One region of the Rhodococcus sp. NPDC055112 genome, then DNA from elsewhere that is predicted to be linked to it. Evidence: predicted binding sites of a transcription regulator. Region 1 holds the regulator's gene; the other holds the start of a gene.
The links. Region 1 encodes HspR, which represses chaperone genes until heat shock. Its sites were predicted from a motif close to ANNTGAGTNNNNNNNACTCANNT; they were not measured.

Region 1 (14,991 bases):
CCCGTCAGGCCGAGGAATCCGTGGACGAGGGCGATCCGGGCAAGGACTGGGCGGAGCTCGGCGAGTGGCTCGAGCAACAGGTCGCGACCTCGATCGGCGACAACTTCGTCTGGGCGCACGACCGCGCGATCTGGCTGGCCGAGGTGGTGGCCGGGCACTTCGCGGAGTCCGGGTCGGTGGACCTGCCGCATCTCGACGTCGCCGACCTGGGTGGGGTCCTCGAGCCCGTCAGCTCCCTCGCCGACCTCGAATCGGGGAGCATCGGCATCACCCAGAAGATGCTCGTCGGGATGCGCGGCTCGTACGGCGGCGTGCTGATGTTCGGGTTGATCACCACGCTGATGGGGATGGCACTGGTGAACCCGATCTCGGTGGGGGCCGGGCTGGTGCTGGGCACCAAGGCCTATCGGGAGGACCGCGAGCAGCGGATCCTCAAGCGCCGCAGCGAGGCGAAGGTCGCGATCCGGCGGTTCGTCGACGACGTCAGCTTCCAGGTGAACAAGGAGTCGAAGGATCGGCTGCGGCTGATCCAGCGACTGCTGCGCGACCACTTCACCGCCATCGCCGAGCAGACCCTGCGCTCACTCAACGACTCGCTGCGCGCCGCGCAGGAGGCCGCGAACCTGGCCACCACCGAACGTACCCAGCGGGCCGCCCAGATCGAGCGGGACATGCGCGCGCTGAGCGAGCTCAAGGAGCTTGCGGCACAGATGCTCCCGGTGGAGATCGAACGGTGAGCGCGGGCGCGCTGGCACAGGCGCGGGCACTGATCGGTGCGGCACGTGAGGTGTATGCGGCCGATCCCGCGGTGCGCAGGCAACTCGACGAGTGCGCCGAGCGGATCGATCAACCGCTCCGGGTCGCACTCGCCGGGTCGTTGAAGGCCGGCAAGTCGACGCTGCTCAATGCGCTTGTGGGACAGGACATCGCACCGACCGACGCCACCGAGTGCACCCGCGTCGTCACCTGGTACCGGCAGGGTCCGACGCCGACGGTCACCGCGTGGCACCACGGCAACCAGTCCTTCAACGTGCCCGTCCAGCGGCGCGAGGGCAGCAGCCTCACCTTCGACCTCGGCGCGATGACGGCCGCGGAGGTGGACCGGCTGGACGTGGAGTGGCCGGCGCGGGCGCTCACCAACACCACCATCATCGACACCCCAGGCACGTCCTCGCTCTCGCGCGACGTCTCGGCCCGCACGCTGGAGATGCTGACACCGGAGGACTCGGCCTCCGGTGCGGACGCCGTCGTCTACCTGCTGCGCACCCTCGCCGCCACCGATGTCGCATTCCTCGGTCAGATCGGCTCGCACGTCGGCGGCGAGTCCGGACCCCTCGGGGTGGTCGGGGTGGTCTCGCGCGCGGACGAGGTGGGGGCAGGTCGCCTCGACGCGATGATGTCGGCCAAGGAGGTCGCGTCCCGCTTCGCCACCGAGCTGGAGCTGACGGGGCTGTGTCAGGCGGTGGTCCCGGTCGCGGGGCTGCTGGCGTTGGGCGCGCGCACGCTACGGCAGCGCGAGTACGAGGCCTTCCGTGCGCTGGCCGAGGTGCCACCGGAGGACTTGCAGCTGGCGATGCTGTCCGCGGACCGGTTCGCCCGCCCGGACAGCCCGCTGCCCGTGGACGCGCACACCCGCGCCCAGTTGGCGCACCGTTTCGGGTTGTTCGGGATCCGGTTGGCGGTCACGCTGATCAAGCTCGGCACGCCCGATTCGCCCAGTCTCGCAACGCAGCTCGTCGAGCGCAGCGGCCTCCACGAGCTGCGGCAGGTGATCGACGTGCAGTTCGGCCAGCGGGCGGATCAGCTCAAGACACACTCGGCCCTGCTCGCGCTTACCCGCGTGCTCTCGGCCCACCCCCGCGCCGAGTCCTCGCCGATCCGCGCCTCGGCCCAACGCCTGCTCGCCGACGTGCACGGCTTTCAGGAGCTGCGGTTGCTCGGGAGGTTGCGCTCGACGCGACCGAACCTGTCCGACGACGACGTCGCGCAGCTGCAGCGGCTGGTCGGCGGTTTCGGCATCGGGCGCAGCGAGCGGCTCGGGCTCCACCCCGACGACGGCGTCAATGCGGAGCGGGCCGCTGCCCTTGCAGCGGTGCGCAAGTGGCGGACCTGGGCCGAACATCCGCTGCTGGACCAGTTCACCGCGCGCGCCTGCGGGATCGGCGCGCGCAGCGCGGAGGGTGTGCTGGCGGAACTCTCGGGCTAGGGCGTGTCTCCTAAATAGGGACGCTTCGATCAATGACACTGGACGTGGTGTCACGTGCCGAGTGCCTGTCCGACGCCCAGTGGGCGTTGATCGAGCCGATGCTGCCCTCGTCCGACGGTCGCAAGGGGCGTCCTTTCTGGAAACAACCGTAAGGTCGTCGAGGGCATCGTGTACCGGTATGAGCAGGTGTGCCGTGGCGTGATCTACCTGCGGAATTCGGGCCGTGGCAGACGGTCTGGAAGCGTCAACGCCGTTACGCCTGTGATGGCACCCGGGACGAAATCCTGACGGCACTGTTGGCGCAGGCCGACGCGGCCGGTGACATCGACTGGACGGTGTCAGTGGACTCGACGATCGGCCGCGCTCATCAGCACGCCGCGAACCTGGGTCGGGACACCGGGGGATCTATCGAGTTACAAGAACCTGCTCGCCGAGCCAGGTGACTATGGACTCGGCCATTCACGCGGCGGCCTGGGAACGAAGATCCACCAGCTTTCCGATGGGAACGGGCGACCGCTAGTGATGCTCGTTGGGTCAGGTCGGGCACGCGACTCGCCGGTGTTCGCGTATCTGATGGACTGCCTGTCGGTCCCGCGGATCGGTCGCGGCCGGCCTCGAACCCGATCTATAGAATTGTCGTCGCAGGCGCGGTTCGATGCTGAGTAGTAGCTGACGCCTCCCATACGGCCCCGGCCCGGCCCCGTGTTCAGTTGGGTCGGGCCGGGGGCCAGGTGGGGGGACTCAGCTACCGAATACCGAGGACCCTGCGGGCCCTGGAACCTTGTCGTCCGTGACGACTAGCTGCGTCGTGAAGGTCGATTCCCCTGCCTCGCTACGCGCAGCGAGCGTCAGTGGGAACGTGCCGACCTGTGTCGGAATCCCGGACAGGACCCCCGACTGGGACAGGGTGATGCCAGGCGGAAGCACGCTGGTCGTGGTGATCTCGGGTTGGGGATTGCCGGCGACGTCGAACTGGAACTGGAACGTCTGGCCCACGGAGGCATTCCAGGGGGAACCTGAAATCGTTGGGAGGATTGGAGACTGGACGGTGACGGTGAACTTGCCTACAGCGGAACTCCAGATCTTGCCGGTGAAGATTTTGAAGGTGCAGCGCACGGTGGTAACTCCGACAGGGAAGCTGCTCCCAGATTCTCGATCGCAAGATTCGAGCCACGTTCCGTTCAGGACGGGTGGGGTCGGCCAGGAGACGACGGCGGTACCCGTGGCGGGGTCAGCGACCGCTCGCTGGTCGGAGGGGACAAGAATGGTCTGGTCCAGATGCACGCCGTTGATGTCGGCATGCCAGAAGTTGGCGCCAGAGAGCTTGGCGCGGGACAGATTCGCGTTCGACATCCTCGCCTCGCTCAGATTCGCGTTGGTGAGGTTGGCGTCGACTGCCTGTGCCATCATCAAAACCGATCCGGTGAGGTTAGCGCCGGTGAGGTCGGCCCTGTTCAGTTTCGCTCCGGTCATCTCCGCGCTGGCGAGGTTGGCGCCAGTCAGGTTCGCGCCGACGAGGTTCGTGAATTTGAGGCGTGCTCCGCCCAGGTTGGCGTAGGCAAGGTTGAGGCCCGGCAGCTCTGACTCCTCGAAGTTCACGCCCGGGCAGTCCGTGTGATTGGTCGGCGTCGGGTTGGTCACGATCGTGCAGCCACTGATGACAGTGTCTGCGTTCGCGACTGGGGCACCGACAACGAGCGGAGCGGCGACCACTCCCAACGCAAGCACAGCTGCTCGACGCCACGGGCGTGAGCTGTACTGCGGGTGGGTGGTTGCTCGATACGCGGGCATCGAAACTCTTATCAAGGGATTCCTCAAGCTGATAGCAGGTCGTCGTCCACGGTCTGGACAGGAAGATCACTGTAAGGCCGTCTCCCGCGAATGTCGCTCCAGCGGTGGGTAGAACGAAGATCCACCAGCTTTCCGATGGGAACGGGCGACCGCTAGTGATGCTCGTCGGGTCAGGTCAGGCACGCGACTCGCCGGTGTTCGCGTATCTGATGGACTGCCTGTCGGTCCCGCGGATCGGTCGCGGCCGGCCTCGAACCCGACCCGATGCGGTGCTCGGCGACAAGGCTTACTCCTCGAAATTCAACCGGGCCCTGCTGCGATCGCGTGGTATCGAGGGCGGTGAAACGACACCGCCTCCGGAAAGGTAGTCGTGGTGGTCGTCTGGTCTGGTTCGATGCGGAAAAGTGCAAGGGCCGCAATGTCGTCGAGCGCTTCTTCGCTGCTGTCAAGCAGTGGCGTGGGTTGGCTACTCGCTATGACAAGCTCGCCCTCACCTACCGAGCGGGCGTGCTCCTATCGGCGGTGTGCACTTGGCTCAAGCGCCTCGTCGATTAGTAGACACTCTCTAGGCGTCCGGCCGCGGGTCGCGGCGGTCAGTGCCGCAGCCAGCGGGTTACTCCGGGCGCGAAAAGCGCAGCGACGCCGACGATCACGAGCCCGGCGTAGACCAGCGGGGCCCACTCCAGCACGCCGCCGGAGGCCTCGCCTGCGTCGACCATCAGTGACCGGAACACGATGGCCGCGGCGACGGAGACGGCGCCGACCGCGGCGAGGGCGAGGCGGGCGGCGCTGCGGCGCCCACCGAGCAGGTGCAGGCAGATCATTCCGGCGACCAGCAGCAGCGCGGCGGCCGACGCACAGCCCAGCAGGGTGACCGAGACGGTGTCGGCGATGTCGCGGTTGGCGGTGCCAGGCCGTTCGGTGGACAGCGCGGACTCGAGCGCGTCGCGGACCGCGGTGAGCTTGAGCGCGGTCGCGGCGCCGATGCCGATCAGGACGGCGAACGAGCCGATCCAGGCGGACCGGGCGACGGTGAGCGCGCGGGGCGGGGCATCGGTGGGCGCAGGGCGCAGCGGGGTGGCGGCGAACTCCGGGCGCGGCGGCTGCGGGCGGTGCGGCGGCTGCGGGGGTGCGGCCTGGGACGGGACTCCGAACTCCTGCTCGCCTGCGTTGTCCATGCCTGGGATCGTAGGCCGAGCCTCGCTAGGCGCCGTACTCCCACACGTTTTCGCCCGGGGTGCACATGATCACCCTGCCGTCTCGCGTCTGTGACCTGTCCTCGACCGAGGAGTCGCAGGGCGACCCGAAGTCGTGGACGCCGTTGATGGCTCCGTTGGTTCCGGTCCAGACGCCCCCGTCGGGGCTGTGGACGCAGGCGAGCTGGTTGCCGGTGTCCCCGTCGACGCCGACCCGATTCTCCGAACACGGTCCGCCCTCGGACCCGACGATGGGATCAACGGCGGGCGGGTGCTCGCCACCGGGATGCGCGACGGCGGTGCCCGCGAACCCGAGTGCGGGCAGGCCGATCAGGGCGGTGACGGCGACGGCGCGGACGGCCGCGGTGATTCGGTTGGTGGACATGACGACAGACCATTTCGTGTGTGGTGGTGCGGCCGAGGCTCGCCGGACACTTCAACGCTATGGCGGTCGTCGGCCGCGCACCATCACCAGAAGGGGTGGAAGCCCTCGTCCCGCGTTCCTGACCGACCGTGGCGGGCGACACACCCGGGAGCCGGGAACAAAACGCGAACCGTCCCCGTTGACCACTTCGACAACCTTGAGTGAACCAGACTCAAGTTCGAGCTTGACTCCCACGCTGATGGGTTGCAAACTTGAGCGTGTAGCACTCACTTAGGGTGAGATGGCCAAGAAATGCCAGCACAACCAGCCCCGGCGCCTCATGTCGCCGGGGGTGCTGCGACAAGTAGGAGGAACACTATGGCTCGTGCGGTCGGAATCGACCTCGGGACCACCAACTCGGTCGTGTCTGTGCTCGAAGGCGGCGAGCCCGTAGTGGTCGCCAACTCCGAGGGCTCGCGCACCACCCCGTCGATCGTCGCCTTCGCCAAGAACGGTGAGGTGCTGGTCGGCCAGCCCGCAAAGAACCAGGCGGTCACGAACGTCGACCGCACCATCCGCTCGGTCAAGCGCCACGTCGGCACCGACTGGAACGTCGAGATCGACGGCAAGAAGTACACGTCGCAGGAGATCAGCGCGCGCACGCTCATGAAGCTGAAGCGCGACGCCGAGGCGTACCTCGGTGAGGAGATCACCGACGCCGTCATCACCGTGCCCGCGTACTTCGAGGACGCGCAGCGCCAGGCGACCAAGGAAGCCGGCCAGATCGCCGGCCTCAACGTGCTCCGCATCGTCAACGAGCCCACCGCGGCCGCGCTGGCGTACGGCCTGGACAAGGGCGAGAAGGAACAGACCATCCTGGTCTTCGACCTCGGCGGCGGCACCTTCGACGTGTCCCTGCTCGAGATCGGCGACGGCGTCGTCGAGGTCCGCGCGACCTCCGGCGACAACCACCTCGGTGGCGACGACTGGGACGAGCGCATCGTCGCCTGGCTCGTCGACAAGTTCAAGGCCACCTCGGGCATCGACCTGACCAAGGACAAGATGGCCCTGCAGCGTCTGCGCGAGGCCGCCGAGAAGGCGAAGATCGAGCTGTCCTCCTCGCAGAGCACCTCGATCAACCTGCCGTACATCACCGTGGATGCGGACAAGAACCCGCTGTTCCTCGATGAGCAGCTGACCCGCGCCGAGTTCCAGAAGATCACCTCCGACCTGCTCGACCGCACCCGTGCGCCGTTCCAGGCCGTGATCAAGGACAGCGGTATCTCGGTCAAGGACATCGACAACGTCGTGCTCGTCGGTGGCTCCACCCGGATGCCCGCCGTCTCGGACCTGGTCCGCGAGCTGACCGGTGGCCGTGAGCCCAACAAGGGCGTGAACCCGGACGAGGTCGTCGCCATCGGCGCCGCCCTGCAGGCCGGCGTCCTCAAGGGCGAGGTCAAGGACGTGCTGCTCCTCGACGTCACCCCGCTCTCCCTCGGCATCGAGACCAAGGGTGGCGTGATGACCAAGCTCATCGAGCGCAACACCACCATCCCGACCAAGCGCTCGGAGACCTTCACCACGGCGGACGACAACCAGCCGTCGGTGCAGATCCAGGTGTTCCAGGGCGAGCGCGAGATCGCTTCGCACAACAAGCTCCTGGGATCCTTCGAGCTCGCGGGTATCCCGCCGGCCCCGCGCGGCGTGCCGCAGATCGAGGTCACCTTCGACATCGATGCCAACGGCATCGTGCACGTGACCGCGAAGGACAAGGGCACCGGCAAGGAGAACACGATCAAGATCCAGGACGGCTCCGGCCTGTCCAAGGAGGAGATCGAGCGGATGGTCAAGGACGCCGAGGCGCACGCCGAGGAGGACAAGGCCCGTCGCGAGGAGGCCGAGGTCCGCAACCAGGCCGAGTCGCTGGTGCACCAGACCGAGAAGTTCATCAAGGACAACGAGGACAAGGTGCCCGCGGACGTCAAGGAGAAGGTCGAGGCCGCCATCGCGGAGGCCAACACCGCCCTTGCCGGCAGCGACATCTCCGCGGTGAAGTCCGCGGTGGAGAAGCTCGCCACCGAGTCCCAGGCCCTTGGCGAGGCGATCTACAAGGCGCAGGCCGACGAGTCCGCGGCAGGCACCGACGGTGCAGGCCCGAGCCAGGGTGACGACGTCGTCGACGCCGAGGTCGTGGACGAGCCTTCCGATCAGGACAAGAAGTGACCGAACAGGACGCCGACCGCGAACCAGTAGTCGACATCGAGACCCCGGCCGCCGCTGATGCGGCGGTCGGGGCCGCGGCCGACACCGAGGAAACCGTGGACGAGCTGCTCACGCTGACCTCGGAGCTCGAGAAGGCCAGCACCGAGCTGGGCTACGCGAAGGCGGAGATCGCGAACATCCGCCGCAACTCGCTCGTCCGTATCGACCAGGCGGTCGCGGCCGAGCGGGCCTCGGTGGTCGGCAAGTTCCTCGATGTCGTGGACGACCTCGACCGGGCTCGCGCGCACGGTGACCTGGAGTCGGGCCCGCTGAAGGCGCTGTCCGACAAGCTCGCCGGGGTGCTCGAGGGTCTCGGTCTGGCGGCGTTCGGTGACCAGGGTGACGCCTTCTCCCCGGAGCTGCACGAGGCCGTGCAGGTCGAGGGCGACGGCGACCATCCGGTGCTCGGGACGGTCCTGCGCAAGGGCTACCGCCTCGGCGACCGGATCCTGCGGACGGCGATGGTGACGGTCACGGACGGCGCGCCTGCGCCGGACGGGGCCTCGGAGTAGTTACACAGGAAGCAACGAGAGGAGGAGACGCCCGGTGAGTGAGCGGGAGTGGATCGAGAAGGACTTCTACAAGGAGCTGGGCGTCTCCTCTGATGCTTCGGCAGACGAGATCAAGAAGGCCTACCGGAAGCTGGCACGGGATCTGCATCCCGATGCCAACCCCGGTGACACGGCGGCCGAGGAGCGGTTCAAGGCCGTGAGCGAGGCGAACGCCGTGCTCTCGGATGCGGCCAAGCGCAAGGAGTACGACGAGGCCCGCCGGCTGTTCGCCAGCGGCGGCTTCGGTCGCGGCGGCTTCCGCCCCGGCGCCGAGTACAGCACGGCGGGCGGCGGTTTCGGCGGCGGCGAGTTCAACATCGGCGACCTGTTCGGCGGCGGCACCAGCTACACCTCCGGCGGTGACGGCGGTATCGGCGACATCTTCGGCGGCCTGTTCGGCGGCGGACGTGGCGGCGCGGGCACGCGGACCGGCGCGAGCACCCGCCCGCAGCGGGGCAGCGACGTCGAGGCCGAGACCACCCTGCCGTTCCGCGAGGCCGCCACGGGCGTGACGGTCCCGCTGCGGCTGACCAGCCCGGCCTCCTGCATCACCTGTCACGGCAGCGGTGCGAAGCCGGGCACCAGCCCGCGGGTGTGCCCGCGTTGCAACGGAAGCGGAATCGTCAGTCGGAACCAGGGCGCGTTCGGGTTCAGTGAGCCGTGCGACGACTGCCGCGGCACCGGCTCGATCATCGACGACCCGTGCACCGACTGCCACGGCACCGGTGTGCAGAACCGCACCCGCAACCTCACCGTCCGGATCCCGAAGGGCGTGAGCGACGGGCAGCGGATCAGGCTGGCAGGGCAGGGCGAGGCGGGCCTGCGCGGCGCGCCCTCGGGCGACCTGTACGTCACCGTGCACGTCAAGCCGGACAAGGTGTTCGGCCGCAACGGCGACGACCTGACGGTCACCGTGCCGGTCAGCTACGGCGAACTGGTGCTCGGCACGACCGTCTCCGTCCCCACCCTCGAGGGCCGGGTCGGTGTCAAGATCCCGGCGGGCACCGTGGACGGTCGGATCCTTCGGGTGCGCGGTCGTGGGGTGCCCAAGCGCAGCGGAGGTGCAGGCGATCTGCTCGTGACCGTCAAGGTCGCGGTGCCGCAGGATCTGGACGAGACCGCCACCGAGGCACTGCAGACCTATCTGTCGGCCGAGAAGGCCAGCGGATTCGATCCGCGTGCGGGCTGGGCGGGTGCGTGATGACCGCGCCCCGGGGGCCAGGGCACAGTCGGTCTGACGTGCCCGCGGACCCGGACGCCCAGGTCTTCGTGATCTCGGTGGCTGCGGAACTGGCGGGCATGCACGCCCAGACGCTGCGGACCTACGACCGGCTCGGCCTGGTGACCCCGCACCGCACCACCGGTGGGGGCCGTCGTTACTCGCCGAGGGACGTGGCACTGCTGCGCGAGGTGCAGCGGTTGTCCCAGGACGAGGGCGTCAACCTGGCGGGCATCAAGCGGATCATCGAGCTGACCAACCAGGTGGAGGCGCTGCAACGGCGGGTTACCGAGATGGCGGCCGAGATCGCCCAGGTGCACGCCAGCTATCGGCGGGACCTGGTGCCGATCCCGCGCAACAACGCGCTGGTCGTCTGGAAGCCCCGGCACGAGCGCTGAACAGCGGGTCTACGAGAGTCGTTACGTATCTTCGGAGTGCCTCGGTTTGACGGAGATTCACGTGCAGAATCAGCGATTCTCCCATTCTCGCGAATCCAGCGGGGAATCCGATTGGACATCGGATGTGACGAACACGAAACGCCTCATGGCCCACCAGCGGAATGCTGTGGCAATCAATGTCCCCAGGATTGCGCCGCTGATGAAATCGGCGACGTTCTCCGCGAGGAAGGAGACATCTGGGGTTCTGTAATCGAGTACGTAGCGTGAAAACCACAGTGGTACCTGATTGAGGACGAGCCCCACTCCCGCGACTCCGAAGAATAGGGCCGCTTCGTGATGCTTGGGCCGGCCGCCTCGTTCGGCAAAAGACCATTCGCTGTTCAGAATGTACGACAGGATCGTCGACATCAGGACTGCGATGATATTTGCCGTGACTGGATTGGACGGCAGGACCGTCCATTTGAGTCCGAAGAAGATGGCTACCGTGGTGACAAAGGTGATCGCGCCTACGATCAGGAATTTCAGTAGCTCTGAGTGCTTGAGAAGGTGTCCAAGCCATCGATCCGGTACGCAACGCACGACATGTTCGTTGATTCTCAATTCGATGCCCCCTGGTTGTGGCCGGAACGCCCAGTCGCTCCCGTATGCCGTGTGAGCAGGCTCCGATCTGCGCACCTCTGCACAGTAGGTCGGCCACCCGACGTCCAGGTTCTCGTTCGCCCGACTAATTAGCAGTGGCTTGCAGTCAATCCGTCTCCAGATCCGGTGAATGCTCAAATCGCCCGATAGTGGTGGGAGCACCGTGAGACAGTGAGCCATGACCGGTCTCGGGTCGTGGTGACCGATGGTCGAGAAGGTGCGTGTCGTGGTCGCCGACGATCATCCGCTCTTTCGTGACGGCGTCGTCCGGGCGCTCGTCGGGAGCGGCGCCGTCGAGGTGGTGGGGGAGGCCGACGACGGGGCCGCCGCGCTGGCGTTGATCAGGGAGCACCGACCGCAGGTCGCGCTGGTCGACTACCGGATGCCGCAGCTCGACGGGAGTCAGGTCGCGGCCGCCGTGCGCCGTGACGAACTGGGTACCCGGGTGTTGCTGCTCTCCGCGCACGACGAGTCCGCGATCGTCTACCACGCGGTGCAGGAGGGTGCGGCCGGGTTCCTGCCCAAGGAGTCGACGCGGGCCGAGATCGTGGCCGCGGTCCTCGACTGCGCGAAGGGCCGCGACGTGCTCCCCGCAGGCCTGGCCGCGGGCCTGCTCGGCGAGGTCCGGCGGCACGCGGAGCCCACAGGCCCGGCGCTGAGCGCCCGCGAGCGCGAGGTACTGGCGGCCATCGCCCGCGGGTTGACGATCCCGGCCATCGCGGGCGAGCTGTTCCTGGCGCCGTCCACGGTGAAGACCCACGTGCAGCGGCTGTACGAGAAGCTGGGGGTGAGCGACCGCGCGGCGGCGGTGGCCGAGGCCATGCGCCGGGGATTGCTGGAGTGACGTGGCGGGCCGCGATCGGGACCGCGTCGTCGAGCGGTACGCGACGGAGGCCGTGCGGGTCACCGCCTTCCTGCGGCTCCCGCTGATCGCGCTGATCGCGCTGCTGGGGCCGGTCGTCCGCATCGAGCACTGGATGCCGACGCTGTTTCGGCTGATCCTGCTCGGGTACGCCGTCGCGGCCGCGGTGTGGCTCGCGGTGGTGCTGCGCAGGCAGGTGCGGCCGTGGGCGGGCTGGGCATCCACCGGCGTCGACATCGCGGCGCTGCTCGCCCTCTGCCTGGCGTCCGGCGGCGCGACCTCCTCGCTGTTGCCGGTGTTCTTCCTGCTGCCGGTGGCGGTGGCGTTCCAGTACCGGCCCGCGCTGACCGCGTCCCTCGGCACCTGCACGGCCGTCGGCTACCTGCTGGTGTGGATCTTCTACGCGGTCCGAGACGACCTCGTCGACCTGCCGGGAGTGGTGTTCCTGTACTTCGGTTTCCTGTTGTGGCTCACCGCCGCGACCACCGCGCTGTCCTTCGTCCTGGTGCGCCGCTCGGGGACGGTGATCTCGCTGCTGGACGTGCGCCGCCGTCTGGTCGCCGAGTCGATGGGGGCGGAGGAGCGCGAGCGCAGGCGACTGGCCGAGCACCTGCACGACGGCCCGCTGCAGAACGTCCTCGCCGCCCGGATGGACCTCGAGGAGGCGATCGAGCGCGACGGGGACCCCGCGCTGGTGGCCGCGGAGGCCGCGCTGCGTGAGACCGCCACTCAGCTCCGTTCGACGGTCACCACGCTGCACCCACAGGTGCTCGAGCAGCTGGGCCTGACGGCGGCGCTGCGTGAGCTGGCCGACGGGCACGGCCGCCGCGGCGGCTACGAGATGCGGGTGCGGCTGGCGGAGGTGGGTAGGCCCGAATGCCAGTCGCTGCTCTACCGGGTGGCCAGGGAGGCGCTCGGCAACATCGACAAGCATGCGGACGCGCACAGGGTCGACGTGCTGCTGACCCGCACCGCCACGGCCATCACGCTCGAGGTGGCCGACGACGGTGTCGGGTTCGACCCGGACGACCTGCCCGCGCGCGTCGCCGAGGGGCACATCGGGCTGGCCTCGCAGTTCCTCCGGATCGAGAACCTGGGCGGGACCCTGGAGCTGACGTCGGCGCCGGGGGAGGGCACCCGCGTGCTGGCGACGATCCCGTCGCCCTGACGGATCAGATCGGGCAGCCGGAAGCCTGTGTCCGGGTGACGAAGTTCGGCCGGACGTCGAGATCGGGCTCGTCGTAGAGTCGGTGGAAGGTCGGTGTCAACGCCGCGGACATCGGCGGGTTGATCCATGACCAGTCGGTCGGGCAGGTGCGTCCGGCCTTCTCCTCGCGGCCGACGAAGTCGAAGAACTGCTTGGCCACCGTGTGGTGGTCGACCATGATCACCCCCGCCTCCCGGTAGCTGTGGATGACGGCCCGGTTCAGCTCGACCAGCGCCCGGTCCTTCCAGAGCGTGCGGTCCGAGCTCATGTCGAGGCGCAGCTTCTTGGCGATGGTCGGCAGCATGTCGTACCGGTTCTCGTCGCTGAAGTTGCGGGCACCGACCTCGGTGCTCACGTACCAGCCGTTGAACGGCGCGCAGGGGTAGGTGAGCCCGCCGATCTCCAGGTCCATGTTCGACACCGCGGGCACCGCATGCCACTTGAGGCCGAGCTTGGCGAACCACTTGTAGTTCGGGTGTACGAGCGGGACCTCGAGGACCAGGTCCTCGGGCACCTCGAACCACTGCAGCGGCTCGTCGGGGACCGAGATCAGCAGCGGCAGGACGTCGAACCGGGTGCCCTCGCCCCGCCAGCCCATCTTCGTCACCTGTTCGGTGAGGGCGACGTGCCACGGGTCGCCGGTGATGCTGCCGTCTGCGTTGCGGTACCCCGCGTAGCGGATGAGCTGGGGGCTCAGGATGCGGAACTCCCTGCCGTCCGGGAGCGGCCGCGGGCCGATGGTGATCACCGACTGCAGCGCGCCGCCGTTGGTGGCGACCCGCAGGTGTTCCCAGCACGCCTCGGCCAGCGCCGCCGCGGTCACCGCGTGGCGGGCGTCGATCAGCTTGAGGGTGCGCCAGTGATTGCGTCCGACGCAGCGCGCGTGGTTCCGCCAGGCGAGCTTCGCCCCGATCAGGAGTTCCTCGGTGGTGTGCTCGTAGCGCCCGGTGAGCGCGAACTCGTCCAGCGCCGCCGTGTGCCGTTCCGCGGGCAGGTGCGCCAGCTCGGGTTGCGCGAAGAATTCGGTGCATTCGCGCAGTCGCCGATCCAGGTCCTCGGTTGTCGACGTCCTGGCGCTCGCGGCCGAGATGTCGCGGAGCCCTTCCTCTCCGGAGGCGATGACCACGATGACGGAACTCCATTCTGTCGCCCCCGCGGCGACCTCACAGCGATCAAGATCGTAGTGTGAGATGTCGCCGCGGTCGACTTGAACGGTCGTTCTACTGGTACGTGTTTCGGTCGCGACGATTCCTCGCTAGACTCGCCCAAACCCAACGGCAACCCGCCGAGTGGGGCCACGCGACCTGCAGAGGACACCGCAGGCCGCGTTTGTATGCGGAACGGGGACTCTGCAGTGGATTCAACGGCTATTTCGCTTGTCCGGTCGACCTTCAAGGCCGTGGCGGCGAGCGACGACGGACCAGCTCGTCTGACCCAGTCGTTCTACTCGGTGTTGTTCGCGAACAACCCGGAGGTCCGCGAGTTCTTCCCCGCCGCCATGGAGGCCCAGCGAGAGCGACTGGTCCACGCCATCGCCTACGTCATCGACCAGCTCGACGATCCGGAACCGGTTCTCCTGTTCCTCGCCCAGCTCGGCCGCGATCACCGCAAGTACGGCGTGGTCGACGCGCACTACACCGCGGTCGGCAACTCGCTGATCTTCGCGCTCAAGAACTTCGCGGGCAACGAGATGTGGACCGACGAGGTCGACAACGCCTGGCGCGAGGCCATCGCCCTGATCGCCTCGGTGATGATGGAGGCCGCGAACAACGAGACCGGCCCGGCGACCTGGACCGGCACCGTCGTCGAGCACAAGCAGGTGCTCCAGGATGTCGCGGTGATCCGGCTGCAGCTGGACCGGCCGATGGACTACGGCGCCGGCCAGTACGTGAGCGTGACCGTTCCCGGGCGCCCGCGCATGTGGCGCTACCTCTCGCCCGCCATCCCGGCGAACCCCGAGGGGCAGATCGAGTTCCATGTCCGGCGCGTCTCGAGCGGCTGGGTGAGCCCGGCGATGGTCGGCCAGACCAACCTCGGCGACACCTGGGTGATGGGTTCCCCGCTCGGCGCGCTCGGCGTGGACCGCACCCAGAACCGGGACATGCTGATGATCGGGTCGGGAACGGGCATCGCACCGCTGCGCGCGCAGTTGATGGAGATGGCGATGCGCGCGAACAACCCGAACGTGCACGTGTTCGTGGGCGGCAACTACCCGTGCGACCTGTACGACATCGAGACCCTGTGGCAGCTGTCGCTGACCAACCCGTGGCTGACCGTCGTCCCGGTCTCCGAGGAG
Region 2 (14,991 bases), on a different contig from region 1:
ACCACCCTCGACTGGAACGACCACGGTCACGGTCCCAGCGGCATGTTCGACAAGCCGCATTTCGACACCCACTTCTACATGGCCGACGAGGCCGCGGTGGCCGAGATCGACCCGGCGAGGCCGGATTTCGAGGCGAAGGGTCTGCGACTGCCGGACCCGCGCTACCTCCCGCCCGACTACTTCCCGATGCTCGGGCCGAAGCTCGTGCCGCAGGCATCCCCCGCGATGGGGGTGCACTGGTTCGATGTCACCGACGGGGTGATCCCTGGCCCCTACCAGTTCACGCTGGCCTTCCTCAACGGAACCTGGGACGGCGACTACACCTTCATGGAACCGATGGCGACCCGCGAGTGGTTGCTGACCAAGCCGAACACCGTGCGGAGCATCAAACAGCCACAGGCCTATCAGCGCAGCGGCTACTACCCCACCACCGTCGCCGTCACGTTCGACGACGCCGCGGACGAGTACGTCATCACGATGGGCGGCATGGTGCTGCGCCAGGCGTCGTGAGGCGAAGCGCTACAGGCCCAGGTCCTCGAGGCCGAGCAGTGAGCGGTACTCCACGCCCTCGGCGGCGATGACGGCATCGGCTCCGGTCGCGCGGTCCACCACGGTCGCCACGCCGACGACGATCGCGCCTGCCTCGCGCAGCGCGCGCACGGCGGTCAGCGGGGAGTTGCCGGTCGTGGTGGTGTCCTCGACGACCAACACCCGCTTCCCCACCACGTCGGGGCCCTCGATCTGGCGCTGCATGCCGTGCGCCTTCGCTGCCTTGCGCACCACGAAGGCGTCGATCGGTCGGCCCTCTGCGTGCATGACGGCCATGGCCACCGGGTCCGCGCCCATGGTCAGGCCTCCGACTGCGTCGAAGTCCCAGTCCGCGACGAGCTCGCGCAGCAGCTTCCCGATCAGCGGTGCGGCACGGTGGTGCAGCGTCGCGCGACGCAGGTCGACGTAGTAGTCGGCTTCCTTGCCCGAGGACAGGGTCACCTTCCCGTGCACCACAGCCAGCTCGCGTACGAGCCCTGCGAGCTCCGCCTTCTCCGTCATTCGACCGCTCCTCTTCGCGTCCAGTTTCGACGCCCCAGCGTAGTCGCCTAGAGGAGGGCCCCGGGCACGCCCGCGTCCCGGTCCGTCATGGCGACCGCGTCGTCGTGCAGGGGAGCCTGCAGGGCGGGCGCCTCGGCCTCGTCGGAACCGATCGGCAATTCGACGACCGTCGCCTCGAACAGCGGTACCTGCTGCCCGCCCACCAGCCGCGCCACGACCCCGGCGGGAACCGAGCGCACCAGCCGGTTCACCGCGGCGGCACTGTCGTTGTACACCCGGGCCGCTCCGATGATCCGCTGCTCGGTCACCTTGAGCTCGAGCGCGGGGCGCTGAATCGCCCAGTCGTGCTTGACATTCGGGTTGCACTCCACCTCGAACATCAGCCGGTGCAACGCGACGGACAGCGCGTTCTCGGAGCCGGCCTGCTCGCCGAGGCTCATGCCCTGCTCGCGCAGCGCGACGGCCAGCGACCGTGCACCGACCAACGGGGCCAGGATCTCGGACGGCATCGCCGCGGCCCGGGCAGCGGCGATCAGCTCAGGTGCCTGATCGCACCGTCGTTCGAGTTCCACATCGAGTAGGGCTCGGCTCGCGGTGAGGTTTCCCTCGAATCGACGCAAGCGTCGAACCACGGACACCGCCCACGCCACAAGAAGAACAACAGCAACGACCGCCACAACCGTCACAAGAGTCACAGGCGTGCAATCTACTCACACCCCGGGGCGCTCGCACACCGGGTCCACCCACTGGCCGTACGCCGGGCCTGATTCAGCCGCGCGGGTCCTGGTCGACGTCACCCTCGTGCGGGTACGGACGTCCCGGATCGTGATTTACGGTGCGCGCCAGCGGAACAACGTTCGGCGGCGCGGCTTGGTCCGCGCCCGGCGCCGGGTACGGCGAGCGCTCCCAGTCCGGCAGCTCGCGGGGGGCGGGGGCGGCCGGGGCGGCCATCGGCGGCGCCTCAGGTGCCGAGTCGAGAACGGGGGGCAGCACGTGCAGGATGCCGGAGAGCCGGGCGACCGCGTCGATCGCGGCGTCCCACTCACGGCCGTTGCTGGTGACCGGCAGCGAACCGAGCGTCCACTCCCCCTCGCTCCACAACATCTGGACATGCGGCGGAACCGACTCCGTGAAATGCACCATGCGCTGATCACAGACCCGTCGGGCGATCTCCAGGTCGGTGGCGAACACCACCCGCGGCCCGATCGAGCCGAGCAGGTTCATGTCCGCATCCTTCGGCGGCGGCGTCGACCGGAGCCGGAGATCGATGTCGACATCGGAGCCGACCGTGCGCTGGACCGCGACGATCGTCGTCGTCTCCTCGAGGTCGAACAGCACGAAGTTCTCGCCGCGACGGATGCCGTGCACCACGTCGACGGCCCCGAGGTACTCCTGCTTGGCCAGCGCGGCCCGGTGCCAACGCGACGGCAGGTGCTCATCCGACTCGTTGTAGGTGTAGCCCTGCGCCTTCGCCCAGATCTGCCTGACGCGACCGAACTGGTCGCGCCTGCTGCGATCGATGGACAGGAGCACGATCGCGCCCACGAGCGCGATCGCTGAGAGTCCGAACCAGATAAGCGTCATCGCCAGTCACAATATCGACTGAACGGTCCCCGCGCGGCACTCGGCTCGCACGGGGACCGAAATCATCTGCTTCGATCCGCCGTCAGTTCCCGAAGTTCCCGAGATCCGGGAGCGTGGTGTTCACGATCACCTTGGCGATGACCGACCCGTCATCGCCCTTCTCACCCTGGACCACGACGGTGTCACCGGGCTTGAGATCGCCGACCTTCGCGCCGCTGAGCGAGATGATCTTGGTGGACCCGTTGGTGACGACCGTGACCGCGGAGCCGCCGATTCCGTCGAGGATCAGCGTGGATCCGTCGTTGGAGGTGATGGTCCCGACGGCCGCACCGGCCGCGCCGATCGCCTCGCCGACACCGCCCGGGATCTGCGACAGGTCGGGGGCACTGGTGGCCGGCGGTTCGGAGGTCCGCGGCGGCGCGGTGCTGGCCCTGGGCAGGGTGCTCGTCACCGGGGCCGAGGCGCTGCTCGGGGAGTCCGCTCCGCCGCCGCCGATGAGCATGACGCCGAGACCGACGACCGCAAGGAGGAGCAGCCCCGCCACGACCAGGGCGACCGCCAGCACACCCTTGCTCGGCCCCTTCTTCTGGTCACCGTCGAGGTAGGGGGACCCGCCGGTCGGCGGTGGCGTCGGCGGCTGGTTCGGGTCGTACCCCTGATAGGTCGGGTACGCCTGCGTCGCGTTCGGCGCCTGGTTCGGGTCGTACCCCTGATAGGTCGGGTACGCCTGCGTCGCGTTCGGCGGCTGATTCGGGTCGTACCCCTGATACGTCGGGTACGCCTGCGTCGCGTTCGGCGCCTGGTTCGGGTCGTACCCCTGATACGTCGGGTACGCCTGCGTCGCGTTCGGCGGGACCTGACCGTAGGCCTGGTGCGGGTCGGTGGTGTATTGCGGCGTCACCGGCCCGGCCGAGCGGTCGAACTGCTGCGTTGGCTGATCGGCGCCGCGGGCCCAGACCTCGGTCGGCTGGTCCGGAGCGGCACCCTCGGCCGCAGCAGCCCACTCCGCGGTGGGGTCGGGGCCGGCGTCGAACGGCTCGGTACCGTCGCCGGTTCGCTCCTGCGGTGTGCGCGGATCGTCCGTGTTGTTCATGTCTCGGGCCTGCTCTCTGCGCGGGCGATCGTGGGTCCCGCCGCTGGTCAATTCAGTCCGACCCGTCAGGATAGAGGCGGAACCTGAGACCGCGCTGAAGACGACGGTGGCTAGCGCATCACATTCCAGGCGATCGGCCGCGACAGCTCGCCTGGGAAGTTGTCCTTCAGGTAGGCCGTCCACTGCGCGACATGCGCCCGCATCGCCGTCTCCGCCGCGTCAGGGTCGCCTTCTGCGATCGCGGTGAAAATGGCGACGTCGTCCGCGAGCACCCTGGACCGCAACCGCTCCGAATAGGCGACCCCGACCCCAGCCCCGACGAAGACCCCGTCCATGGCATCGACCAGATAGCCGAACAGCGCGTTGCCCGACGCCCACGCGATGGTGTTGTGGAATCGGCGGTTCGCCGCAAGGAACGCATCGAGATCGTCGAGGTGCTCCTCCATCGCACGAACCGACTCGGCGAGGACACGACGATGCTCCTCGGTTCGGTGCTCGGCAGCCATCCGCGCCATCAACGGCTCGAGGCCGACGCGCGCCTCGGCGATCGTGCCGAAGGGCGACTCCTCGAACTGCAGCAACAGACCGAGGCCGGTCATCAGATGGGAGCCGTCGGGCTTCTGCACCGTCGGACCCCCGCCCGGCCCCGGCTTGATCGAGAGCGCACCCGACAGCTCGAGATATCGCAGCGATTCACGGAGCGTGCCCCTGCCGACCTGATACTGCTCGAGCATCACCCGCTCCGGCGGCAACCGGTCACCGGGCCGCAGGCCGTCTCGCTCGATATCCGCAATGATCCGCCTGGCGATGATCATCGCCGTCTTCTGCGGACGATCCGCCCTGTCCATCACCATCGCTCCGCCCCCTGCACAACCGCCAATTCCGCACAAAACCCCCAGGGGCCGAATCCTACAGATGATTCGCAGGGTTGGGGGGCCAATCTGGACAACCGTCCTGCACTGTACGAGCCTCGCCCGACCCAACCACCCGGTGTGAGATGAGTCTCATTTCCGTCTCGGTGTGGTCCATTGCATTCAATCGAATGATGCGGATAGTTTCGTGCGCAGCGTTCGGAAGCATGGCTCACGATCTGACCAGCCTCCGGTCCCGTGCACCGCTTCCGACCACCACTGACCACCTCTAGAGGGGAACGAATGAGCGAGATCCGCAAGTCAGGCCTGCGCCGTGGCGCCCGTATGGCAGGCGCCGCCGCCGCACTGGCGATCGGCCTGATGTCGACCGGTGCGGCCCATGCCGACACCTTCGTGCCGCTGCCCGACGGGCAGAAGGCCGGACCGGGAGCGGTCGTCTCCCGCACCGGAGAGAGCGCCCTGATCTCCCCGTCGCTGGCCGCCAACGGCGCAGGCCGCACCGCCTGGGTCTCCGGGACCGTCACCGCCGACGTCACCGGCATCACCAAGGAAGGCGAGGCCGGACCGTTCAACGGCGCCGCCAACACCTCCGGCACCAACAACTCCTCCACCCACGGGATCTCCCGGATCAACACCGGCTACATCGTCGGCTGCCAGGTCGACATCACCGGCCTCGGCGGCTCCATCGGCGCCTCGATGGACCTGACCGGCCCCTCGATGTCGGGGTCACTGACCGTCCCGGTCTCCGCAGGCCAGGTCAAGTTCGTCGGCGTCGCGGGCAAGGACATCAAGAAGAACGGCAAGTACTCCGTCCAGTACCAGGACACCCAGCTCGAGATCCAGAACTGCGGCGGGTTCGCCCAGGCCCGTTCCTACACCGTGGTCGAGATCGTCGGCAACGACTACTCCAAGACCACCCTGTACGGCCAGCCCTTCAGCATCGGATAGCGGCTCCGCCGCCCGTGCACCTGAACTCGATACCTGAACCCTCAGAGGGGAATTCATGAACGTCACCACCAACGGCCTGCGTCGCGGGCTCAAGACCGCCGCGGTCGGCAGCGCCGCCGCCATCACCCTCGGCTTCCTGTCCGCGGGCGCCGCCAGCGCCGACACCCTCGTCCCGCTGCCCGACGGCTCGATCACCGAGACCCTCGTCGACGGCACCGTCGTCACCATCACCCGCACCGGCGAGACCGCCAACATCTCGCCGTCGATGGGCTCGACCCCGCTGCACCGCAACGTGTGGGTCTCCGGCTCGACCAAGGTCGAGGTCTCCAATGGCGGCAGCGGCACCATCCAGCCCGGCTACATCGTCGCCTGCCAGCTCACCCTCGGCGGCAAGACCGGCACCGACGGCGGCATGAGCACCACCTGGGCCGACCCCGACGGCGCCGCCAAGCAGACCGCCAAGAGCGCAGGCAACGTCTCGATCGGACCCGGCCAGGCCGTGGACTACAAGATCCTCGACCTCGAGCTCGCCGACCCCTTCGGCGCCGAACAGCACCGCGCCGCCAACCCCTACAAGGGCAAGGGCAGCGTCACCTGGGCCGACTCCACACTCGGAGTCAGCGGCTGCGCCGGCTACGCGCAGGCCCGCTCCTACGTCAAGGTCACCGTCAACACGGCCAACGTCACCGGCAACGTCACCCTCTGGGGCCAGCCCTTCAGCATCGGCTGATCCCACCCCCAACGCACCCGGTCCCCTCGGCCGCGCCCCTCACGCGACCGAACCCGGGTGGGCGCCGAGCTCGACGGCGCCGCGGCTCCTGGTCTGCCCCCCGGCCCATGAATCGCGGCACCCCGACCCCGGCCACAACGCGACTGTGCGCGAGGTTCTCCACGAACCTCGCGCACAGTCGTGTGTCGGACACCTACCCCAGGACCAGCGAATCACCGTCGACCGAGACGTTCACCGGCACCGTGTCTCCGTCGTGGATGTCCCCGGCCAGCAACAGCTTCGCGAGCTGGTCGCCGATCGCCTGCTGGATCAACCGGCGTAGCGGCCGCGCCCCGTACAGCGGGTCGTATCCGCGGTGCGCCAGCCATTCCTTCGCGGGCCCCGACACCTCCAGGCTCAACCTGCGCGCCGCGAGCCGCTTCGCCAGCTGCCCGAGCTGGATGTCGACGATCGACTCCAGCTGCTGCTCCGAGAGCGGATCGAAGATCACCACGTCGTCGAGCCGGTTGATGAATTCCGGCTTGAACGCGTGCCGCACCGCGTCCATCACCTGCTCCCTGGTGCCACCGGCGCCGAGGTTCGAGGTGAGGATCAGGATGGTGTTGCGGAAGTCAACCGTTCGGCCCTGACCGTCGGTCAGGCGCCCCTCGTCGAGCACCGCCAGCAGGATGTCGAACACGTCCGGGTGCGCCTTCTCGACCTCGTCGAACAGCACCACCGTGTACGGCCGCCTGCGGACCGCCTCGGTGAGCTGACCGCCCTGGTCATAGCCGACGTACCCCGGAGGCGCACCGACCAGCCGCGCCACCGAGTGCTTCTCGCTGTACTCCGACATGTCGATCCGGACCATCGCCCGCTCGTCGTCGAACAGGAAGTCCGCCAACGCCTTCGCCAGTTCGGTCTTGCCGACGCCGGTCGGGCCGAGGAACAGGAACGAGCCGGTCGGCCGGTTCGGGTCGGCGACCCCTGCCCGTGCGCGACGGACCGCATCGGACACCGCGATCACCGCTTCGTCCTGGCCGACGACCCGCTTGCCCAGCTCCGACTCCATCCGGAGCAGCTTGGCGGTCTCGCCCTCCATCATCCGGCCCGCGGGGATACCGGTCCACGCCGACACGACATCGGCGACGTCGTCGGGCCCGACCTCCTCCTTGAGCATCACGTCGCCGTCGCTGGCGCCACCGGACGCCTCGACCGCGGCCTCGAGCTTGCGCTCCAGCTCCGGGATCCGGCCGTACCGCAGCTCGGCCGCCTTGCCCAGGTCGCCGTCGCGCTCGGCCCGATCCGACTCGCCGCGAAGCGCTTCGAGCTGTTCCTTGATCTCGCGGACGGAATCGATGGCCTGCTTCTCGTTCTGCCACCTGGTGCTCAGCTGCCCCAGCTTCTCGCGGTCGTCGGCGAGCTCCTGGCGCAGCTTGACCAGCCGGGCCTTGGACGCCTCGTCGGTCTCCTTCTCGAGCGCCATCTCCTCGATCTCGAGCCGCCGCACCGTGCGCTCGACCTCGTCGATCTCGACGGGCCGTGAGTCGATCTCCATGCGCAGCCGCGACGCCGCCTCGTCGACCAGGTCGATCGCCTTGTCCGGCAGGAACCTGGAGGTGATGTAGCGGTCCGAGAGTGTCGCGGCCGCAACGAGAGCCGAGTCGGTGATGCGCACGCCGTGGTGCACCTCGTAGCGCTCCTTCAGGCCGCGCAGGATGCCGACGGTGTCCTCCACCGACGGCTCCCCGACCAGCACCTGCTGGAAGCGGCGCTCGAGGGCGGCGTCCTTCTCGATGTACTTGCGGTACTCCTCGAGGGTGGTGGCACCGACCATCCGCAGCTCACCGCGGGCGAGCATCGGCTTGATCATGTTGCCTGCGTCCATGGCGGACTCGCCGGTCGCACCCGCGCCGACGATCGTGTGCAGCTCGTCGATGAAGGTGATCACCTGACCGGCCGAGTTCTTGATGTCGTCGAGAACGGCCTTGAGCCGCTCCTCGAACTCGCCGCGGAACTTGGCTCCCGCGACCATCGAACCGAGGTCGAGCGAGACGACGGTCTTACCGCGCAACGACTCCGGGACGTCACCCGCCACGATGCGCTGGGCGAGACCCTCGACGATCGCCGTCTTGCCGACGCCGGGCTCGCCGATGAGCACCGGGTTGTTCTTGGTGCGGCGGCTGAGAACCTGTACGACGCGCCGGATCTCGGTATCCCGGCCGATCACCGGGTCGAGCTTGCCTGCGCGCGCGGCCGCGGTGAGGTCGGTGCTGTACTTCTCCAGCGCCTGATAGGTGCCCTCGGGGTCGGGGCTGGTCACGCGCGCGCTGCCGCGCACGGTGGTGAAGGCCTCACGCAGCGCCTCCGGGGTGGCCCCGTGCCCGACAAGGAGTTTCGCGACGTCGGAGTCACCGGAGGCCAACCCGACCAGGACGTGCTCGGTGGAGACGTACTCGTCGTCGAGCTCGGTGGCCAGGTGCTGGGCGGCGGTGAGCGCGGCGAGCGCCTCGCGGCCGAGCTGTGGCGTGGTGGTCGCGCCGGTCGTCTGCGGCAGCCGGTCCACCATCGCCTGGGCCTCGCGGTGCACTGCGGTCGGGTCGACGCCAACCGCCTTGAGCAGCGGGGCGGCGATGCCGTCGGTCTGGTCGAGCAGCGCGGCGAGCAGGTGCGCCGGACGGATGTCCGGGTTGCCCGCGGCGGAAGCAGACTGCAAAGCGGCGGTCAGTGCCGCCTGAGTCTTGGTGGTCGGAGAAAACGAGTCCACTGGTCACCCCTTCGGAAGACGTCGGTCGTCGCCGTCGAGCCTATGCAGGGCCACTCGGCGTTGTCACATGTTCCAACGCTCCAAAGGTTGAGTCTGTTCCGCTCAAGTTTGGGAATCTTGGGGCTGACGTGGTGCCGCTGGTCACAGCCCGAGGCCGACGCGGTACCGCTCGAGCCGCTCCACCAACTCCGCCGGGTGCGCGAGCGCGGGCAGGTGACCGCTGTCCATCTCGTCGGGCGTGATCCCCAGCCGGTCCCGCACCACCCGGCGCTGGAACTCCGCGGGGAAGATGCGGTCCTGACGGCAGAGCAGGAACCGCGTCGGCACGTCCGGCCAGGCCGGCAGCGGCCAGGGCGCCCGGAACGGCGTCTCGGACTGTTCCCGCGCCCCGCCCGCCATCACCGCCGGGATCAGCTCCGGCGGCACGTCGTGCAGAAAGACCGTGACCGGATCGAACTCGGCGTCGGGGTCACGGCCGTCCGCCACGTCCTGCGCGCGACGGGCGGCCCTCTGCCCGGTGTTCGCCCACCAGTCGCCCGGCGCCTCCCCCGGAACCGGGACCATCGCCGCGACCAGCACCATCAGCGACACCGGCACCCGCTCGCAGACCAGCGGCGCGGTGAACCCGGCCATCGACTGCGCCACCAGGATCAGCCCGGTGCGGTCGCCGATCGCGTCGACCACCACGTCGGTGTACTCCGCGAGCCCGGCCGAATCGTCGTCGCACGGCAGGTCCGGCGTCACCACGTCGTGCCCGGCCGCGCGCAGCGGCGGCGTCACGAACTGCCAGTACGACGAGTCGGATCCGGCTCCGGGGATCAGGACGTAGGTGGCCATGGGCCGACGCTACGCCCGCGATCGCCGCTACACCGCGCGCGCCGCGCCCTCCCAGTAGCGCGCCCGCAGCGCCTTCTTGTCCAGCTTGCCGAGCGGGGTCAGCGGGAGCGCGTCGACGAAGTCGATCGTCTTGGGCGCGTGCACCGCACCCTTCGCCGCCTTCACCCGCTCGACCAACTCGGCGACCTCCACCGTCGCGCCCTCGCGCAGCACCACGCAGGCCTTGACGGCCTCTCCCCACTTCTCGTCCGGCACACCGACGACGGCGACCGAGGCGACCGCGGGATGACCGGAGATGACGTCCTCGATCTCCCTGGGGAAGACGTTGAAGCCGCCGGTGATGATCATGTCCTTCTTGCGGTCGACGATGTACAGGAAGCCGTCCTTGTCCGCGCGGGCGACGTCACCGGTGTGCAGCCAGCCGCCGCGCAGCGCCTCCGCGGTCTCCGCCGGCTTCTTCCAGTAACCCTGCATCACCAGCGGGCCGCGCACGCAGATCTCGCCGAGCTCGCCGCGGGGCACCTCGTTCAGGTCGTCGTCGAGCAGGCGCACGTCCAGCCACGGCACCGGACGCCCACAGGAGGCCAGCCGCTCGAGGTTGGCGGGGTCGTGCTCCTCCTTGCGCATCACGGTGATGGTCATGCCGCACTCGGACTGACCGAAGTACTGGAAGAAGATCGGGCCCAGCTTCTCGATGCCCTCGACCAGGCGCGCGGGCGACATGGCCGCCGCGCCGTAGTACAGCGTCTGCAGGCTGGACAGGTCCCGCTTGGCCAGGTCCGGGTGGTCGAGCAGCATGTAGATCATCGTCGGCACGAGCATCGTCACGGTGATCTTGTGCTTCTCGATCGCCTCGAGGACGGCGCCCGGCTCGAAGGCGGGCAGCACCACGAGCGCGCCGCCGCGCATCAGCGTCGGCACGAAGAACGCCATGCCCGCGTGCGAGAGCGGGGTGCAGGCGAGGAAGCGCATCTCGTCCGGCCACTGCCACTCGGCCATCTGGATCTGCGGCAGCGTCACGCCCGACTGGAAGGTGTTGATCACGCCCTTCGGCTTGCCGGTGGTGCCTCCGGTGTAGACGATGCTGCTCGGGTCGGACCCGGCCACCTTCGCGGCGACCAGCCGCTCGGGGACGAAATCCCCTACCAGGGCGAGCAAGTCGACTCCCACCTCGGACGGGCCGAGCGAGAAGAGGTTCTTCAGCGACGGCACCGAGGCCTTGAGCTCCGCCGCGCGCCCCTCGAACGCAGTGGGATCGAAGATCAGCGTCTCGATCTCGGAGTCCTCGAGGATGTAGCGGTGATCGTCGAGCGATCCCATCGGCGCGAGCGCGGTGTTGCGGCAGCCGAGGATCATCGTGGACCCGACGCTGATGAGCACCTCGGGACGGTTCTTCGAGAGCATCGCGACCGTGGAGCCCGTGTCGATGCCGAGGGACCGCAGAGCCTGCACGAAGCAGCTGATCTGGTCGCGCATCTGCCCACCGGTGAGCACCACGTCCCCGAGGTAGAGGGCGGGGCGGTCCGCGTTGCGCTCCAGCGCAGTGATCAGCAGGTCCGCGGTGTACTGCGGGCGGTGCAGGTCGGCGAGCTCGTCGGTGGTCATTTCTTCTCCGCTCTGACTGGGGGTCACGGCTGGCGGGCCGCGGCCGTGCGCGTGGCACGCCTCACATTAGAACGCAAACTGACACATGTTCTAGTGGCAATTGCATTTGTGCAGGTGTCAATGCCGTCGCGATACCCTCTGGGCATGCAGAACACGGGTGTCGAACAGCAGGTCTGGACCGCGACGGTGGTGGAGCACCACCGGCTACGAACCGATCTCGCGGTCGTCCGGTTGGAGGGCGAGTTCGTCCCGTTCACCGCGGGGCAGTCGGTCTCGGTGACCGTGCCGCAGAACCCGCGGGTCTCGCGGCGCTACTCCCCCGCCCTCCCGCCCTCGCTCGACGGCAAGCTCGAGTTCCACGTCCGGACGGTGCCCGCCGGCTGGATCAGCGGCGCGATCGTCGGCGACACCGCCCCCGGCGACCAGTGGCAGATCAGCGAGCCCAGCGGGCGCCTCTCGGTGGACGATTCCGGCCGGGACATCGTGATGGTCGCGGGCGGCACCGGGCTCGCCCCGTTCCGCTCGATCATCCTGGAGCTCGCGCGGCGCCCGAGGCCGCCACGGGTGTACCTGTTCATCGGCGGCCGTCACCCCCGCGACCTCTACGGCTCGGACATGTTGTGGATCCTGGCCCAGCAACTGGACTGGCTGACCGTGGTCCCCGTCGTCGAGAGCGTGCACGACCCCGAGTGGGCCGACGAATGGCACGAGAGCACCCGGGTCGACATCGGCTTCGGCCCCGACGACATCATCGCGGGCACCCTCGCCGAGGTCGTCAGCTCGTACGGCGCCTACACCGACCACCAGGTGCTGGTCTGCGGCTCCCCCGCGATGGTGCGCTTCACCCTGCGCGCGCTCATCGACAGCGGAACCCCCGCGGGCGCCATCCAGTTCGAATAGGCGCTCCGCGCCCGTGCGCGGTTGACGAGTCCAGGGACCCCTCAACCGCGCACGACCGCGGCGCAGCCGCCTAGCGCCTGGTGCTGCCCGCGTCGACCGGGAGGGACACCGAGGTGATGTAGCGCGCCTCGTCGGACGCCAGGAAGAGCGCGGCGTTCGCGACGTCCACCGGTTCGATCCACGGGATCGCGAGCATGTTCATCGTCGCGGCCGACTCGGCGAACTCCTCGCGCGTCGGCGGCCGGTCGAGATCGGGGCGGAACTTCGTGCGCACCGCGTCGTTCTGGATCATCGGGGTGTCCACGTTGGTGGGGTGCACGGTGTTGACCCGGACCTGGTGCGGCGCCAATTCCTTTGCCATCGAACGCATCAGCCCGACGACGCCGTGCTTGGCGGCGGTGTAGTGGGCGACGCCGACCAGGCCGCGCAGCCCGGCGATCGAACTGGTGAGGATCATCGACCCGCCGCCCCGCTCGATCAGGTGCGGCGCCGCCACCGCGCACGTCTGCCACACCCCGGTCAGGTTGACGTCGAGCATGGTGTTCCAGGTCTGCTCGTCGAGATCGAGCGCCGGGGCCGAGGAGGTGATCCCCGCGGTGGCGCAGACGATGTCGAGGCCGCCGAACGCCGCGACCCCGGCGTCCACCGCGGACGACAGCGCCGCCCGATCGCGCACGTCGACCTCGAAAGTCTCTATCCGCCCGCCCGTTTCGCGCACCAGCGCCGCGGTCTCGGCGAGGTCCGCCGCGCTCGACGGCGGCGTGACCACCGTGTCGATCGGCCCGCACAGGTCGACGGCGATCACGTCGGCCCCCTCCTGCGCGAACCGCAGTGCCTGCGCCCGTCCGATGCCGCGGGCCGCGCCGGTCACCAGCGCGACCTTGCCCGCCACCCGCCCGCTCGGAGTAGTCCCCGCTCGCGTCATCGTCACACCTTCTGCGTCAGGCCGGCGTCGACCACCAGCTCGGTTCCGGTGATGTACCGGGCTTCGTCGGATACCAGGAAGAGCAGGGCGTTGCTGACGTCGGCGGATTCCACCCACGGCACCGGCAGCAGATGGTTGCGCGCCAGGACCTCCATCACGTCCTCCACGGTGGGGTCCGCCAGGTCGGGCCGCAGCCGGGCGAAGGTGGCGGGGTTCAGCGTCATCGCGGTACCGACCGCGCCTGGCAGCAGGGCATTGACGCGAATCGACTTCGGCCCCAGCTCGTTTGCGAGTGTCCGCATCAGCCCGATCACAGCGTGCTTGCTCGCCGAGTAGTGGGCGGCGCCCGCGACGGCCTTCATGCCCGCGGTCGAGCTGACGATGACGACCGACCCGCCGTCGGCGCCGATCGACGGGGCCGCGGCCTTCACCGTGTGCCAGACGCCGGTCAGGTTGATGTCAAGGGAGCGCTGCCACACCGGGGCGTCGATGGTCCACGCCGGGCCCGGGTTGTCGCAGACACCCGCGTTGGCGACGACGACATCGAGCCGGCCCAGCTCGGCCACACCCGCGTCCACGCCCGCCTGCACCGCGGCGAGATCGCGCACGTCCGCCCCTGCGACCGCCGCGCGCCGTCCCGTCTCACCCACGAGCCGGGCGGTCTCGGCCAGGTCGGCCGCCGCACCGGGGAGGTCCATCGCGATGATGTCCGCGCCCTCCTCGGCGAGACGGACCGCATGGCTGCGCCCCATTCCGTTGCCTGCGCCGGTGATGAGCGCGACCTTGCCCGCCATACGAGACATCGGTGTCTCCTTCCACGTCTGCAGCCGACGCTAAGGGGGCACTCCGCAGGGCTGACAGCAGCTCTCCCGCGCAGCGGGAGGTCCGCGCGAACTCCGCCTGCCGCGGCGGGTGTCCGGGGCAGTATTCGATCGACCCGACGATTGGAGACCCGCATGGCGATCATCGACCCGACCCGCACCTGGGAGATGTTGCAGACCCGACTGGCCGACACGACCAACCCGCGACATCGCGTGGTACTCGGCGCAGTCCTGGAGCACATGCAGGCCGAGGAGGAGCCCGACCTCGACCGGTTGATCGGCACCCTCGCCCCTGACCCCGACTACCACTTCTGGAACGGAGGAAAGGACGTCGGTCCCAAGGGCACGGACGCCGTTCGGACGTACTACAGCTGGTTCATCGGGACCAAGACGAACGTGCTCGAGTTTGCGCTCGATCGGCTCGTCGTGGACGACCACTGTGTGGTCACCGAGGGCTTCCTCAAGCAGATCTATCCCGGCGCGTATGCCGCATCGGTCGGCATCGAGGTCGACGACGAGAGCGCCGACTACCTGGTGGTGAACCGACAGCTGATCCTGTGGCCGGTGGACGCCGACGGGCTCATCGGCGGCGAGGATTCCTACCAATCCGGCCCGGTGAGCGTCACGAAGATCGCCTTCGAGGACCTGCCCCGCAAGTACGTGCAGATGGTCCACGTCTCCGCGTGAGATCAGCCCGACGACCCGAAAGGCACACCGTGCACACCGCTTTCATCCGCGTGAAGGTCGCCCCGGCCGCGGCCGACCGCGCCGCGCTCGCCATGCTCGCGCTGGTCGAGCCGACGCTCGCCGAGCCCGGTTGCCTCACCTACGAGTTCTATCGCGATCACGACGATCCGTCGCTGTTCCTGTGCTTCGAGCA

Region 2: a site for HspR is predicted at 9,109-9,131, ahead of clpB (ATP-dependent chaperone ClpB). Genes of this name have one in related genera too.

The regions. Positions count from the first base shown of each region.
Region 1 is NZ_JBSGTR010000055.1:18,809-33,799, forward strand. It holds gene ACWFRB_RS20610 (dynamin family protein) at 1-737, shown strand, start outside; gene ACWFRB_RS20615 (dynamin family protein) at 734-2,206, shown strand; gene ACWFRB_RS20620 (transposase) at 2,395-2,649, shown strand; gene ACWFRB_RS20625 (pentapeptide repeat-containing protein) at 2,948-3,847, opposite strand; gene ACWFRB_RS20630 (hypothetical protein) at 4,591-5,175, opposite strand; gene ACWFRB_RS20635 (hypothetical protein) at 5,201-5,578, opposite strand; gene dnaK (molecular chaperone DnaK) at 5,936-7,780, shown strand; gene grpE (nucleotide exchange factor GrpE) at 7,777-8,331, shown strand; gene dnaJ (molecular chaperone DnaJ) at 8,366-9,571, shown strand; gene ACWFRB_RS20655 (heat shock protein transcriptional repressor HspR) at 9,571-9,987, shown strand; gene ACWFRB_RS20660 (GtrA family protein) at 10,057-10,662, opposite strand; gene ACWFRB_RS20665 (response regulator) at 10,832-11,470, shown strand; gene ACWFRB_RS20670 (sensor histidine kinase) at 11,472-12,656, shown strand; gene ACWFRB_RS20675 (nitric oxide synthase oxygenase) at 12,661-13,785, opposite strand; gene ACWFRB_RS20680 (globin domain-containing protein) at 14,050-14,991, shown strand, end outside.
Region 2 is NZ_JBSGTR010000034.1:40,926-55,916, forward strand. It holds gene ACWFRB_RS15960 (DUF5602 domain-containing protein) at 1-510, shown strand, start outside; gene pyrE (orotate phosphoribosyltransferase) at 520-1,050, opposite strand; gene ACWFRB_RS15970 (LemA family protein) at 1,098-1,670, opposite strand; gene ACWFRB_RS15975 (hypothetical protein) at 1,819-2,625, opposite strand; gene ACWFRB_RS15980 (DUF5666 domain-containing protein) at 2,717-3,727, opposite strand; gene ACWFRB_RS15985 (FadR/GntR family transcriptional regulator) at 3,838-4,575, opposite strand; gene ACWFRB_RS15990 (MspA family porin) at 4,882-5,547, shown strand; gene ACWFRB_RS15995 (MspA family porin) at 5,603-6,277, shown strand; gene clpB (ATP-dependent chaperone ClpB) at 6,471-9,023, opposite strand; gene ACWFRB_RS16005 (alpha/beta hydrolase) at 9,165-9,860, opposite strand; gene ACWFRB_RS16010 (AMP-binding protein) at 9,888-11,465, opposite strand; gene ACWFRB_RS16015 (FAD-binding oxidoreductase) at 11,610-12,365, shown strand; gene ACWFRB_RS16020 (mycofactocin-coupled SDR family oxidoreductase) at 12,436-13,290, opposite strand; gene ACWFRB_RS16025 (mycofactocin-coupled SDR family oxidoreductase) at 13,293-14,093, opposite strand; gene ACWFRB_RS16030 (nuclear transport factor 2 family protein) at 14,247-14,798, shown strand; gene ACWFRB_RS16035 (putative quinol monooxygenase) at 14,828-14,991, shown strand, end outside.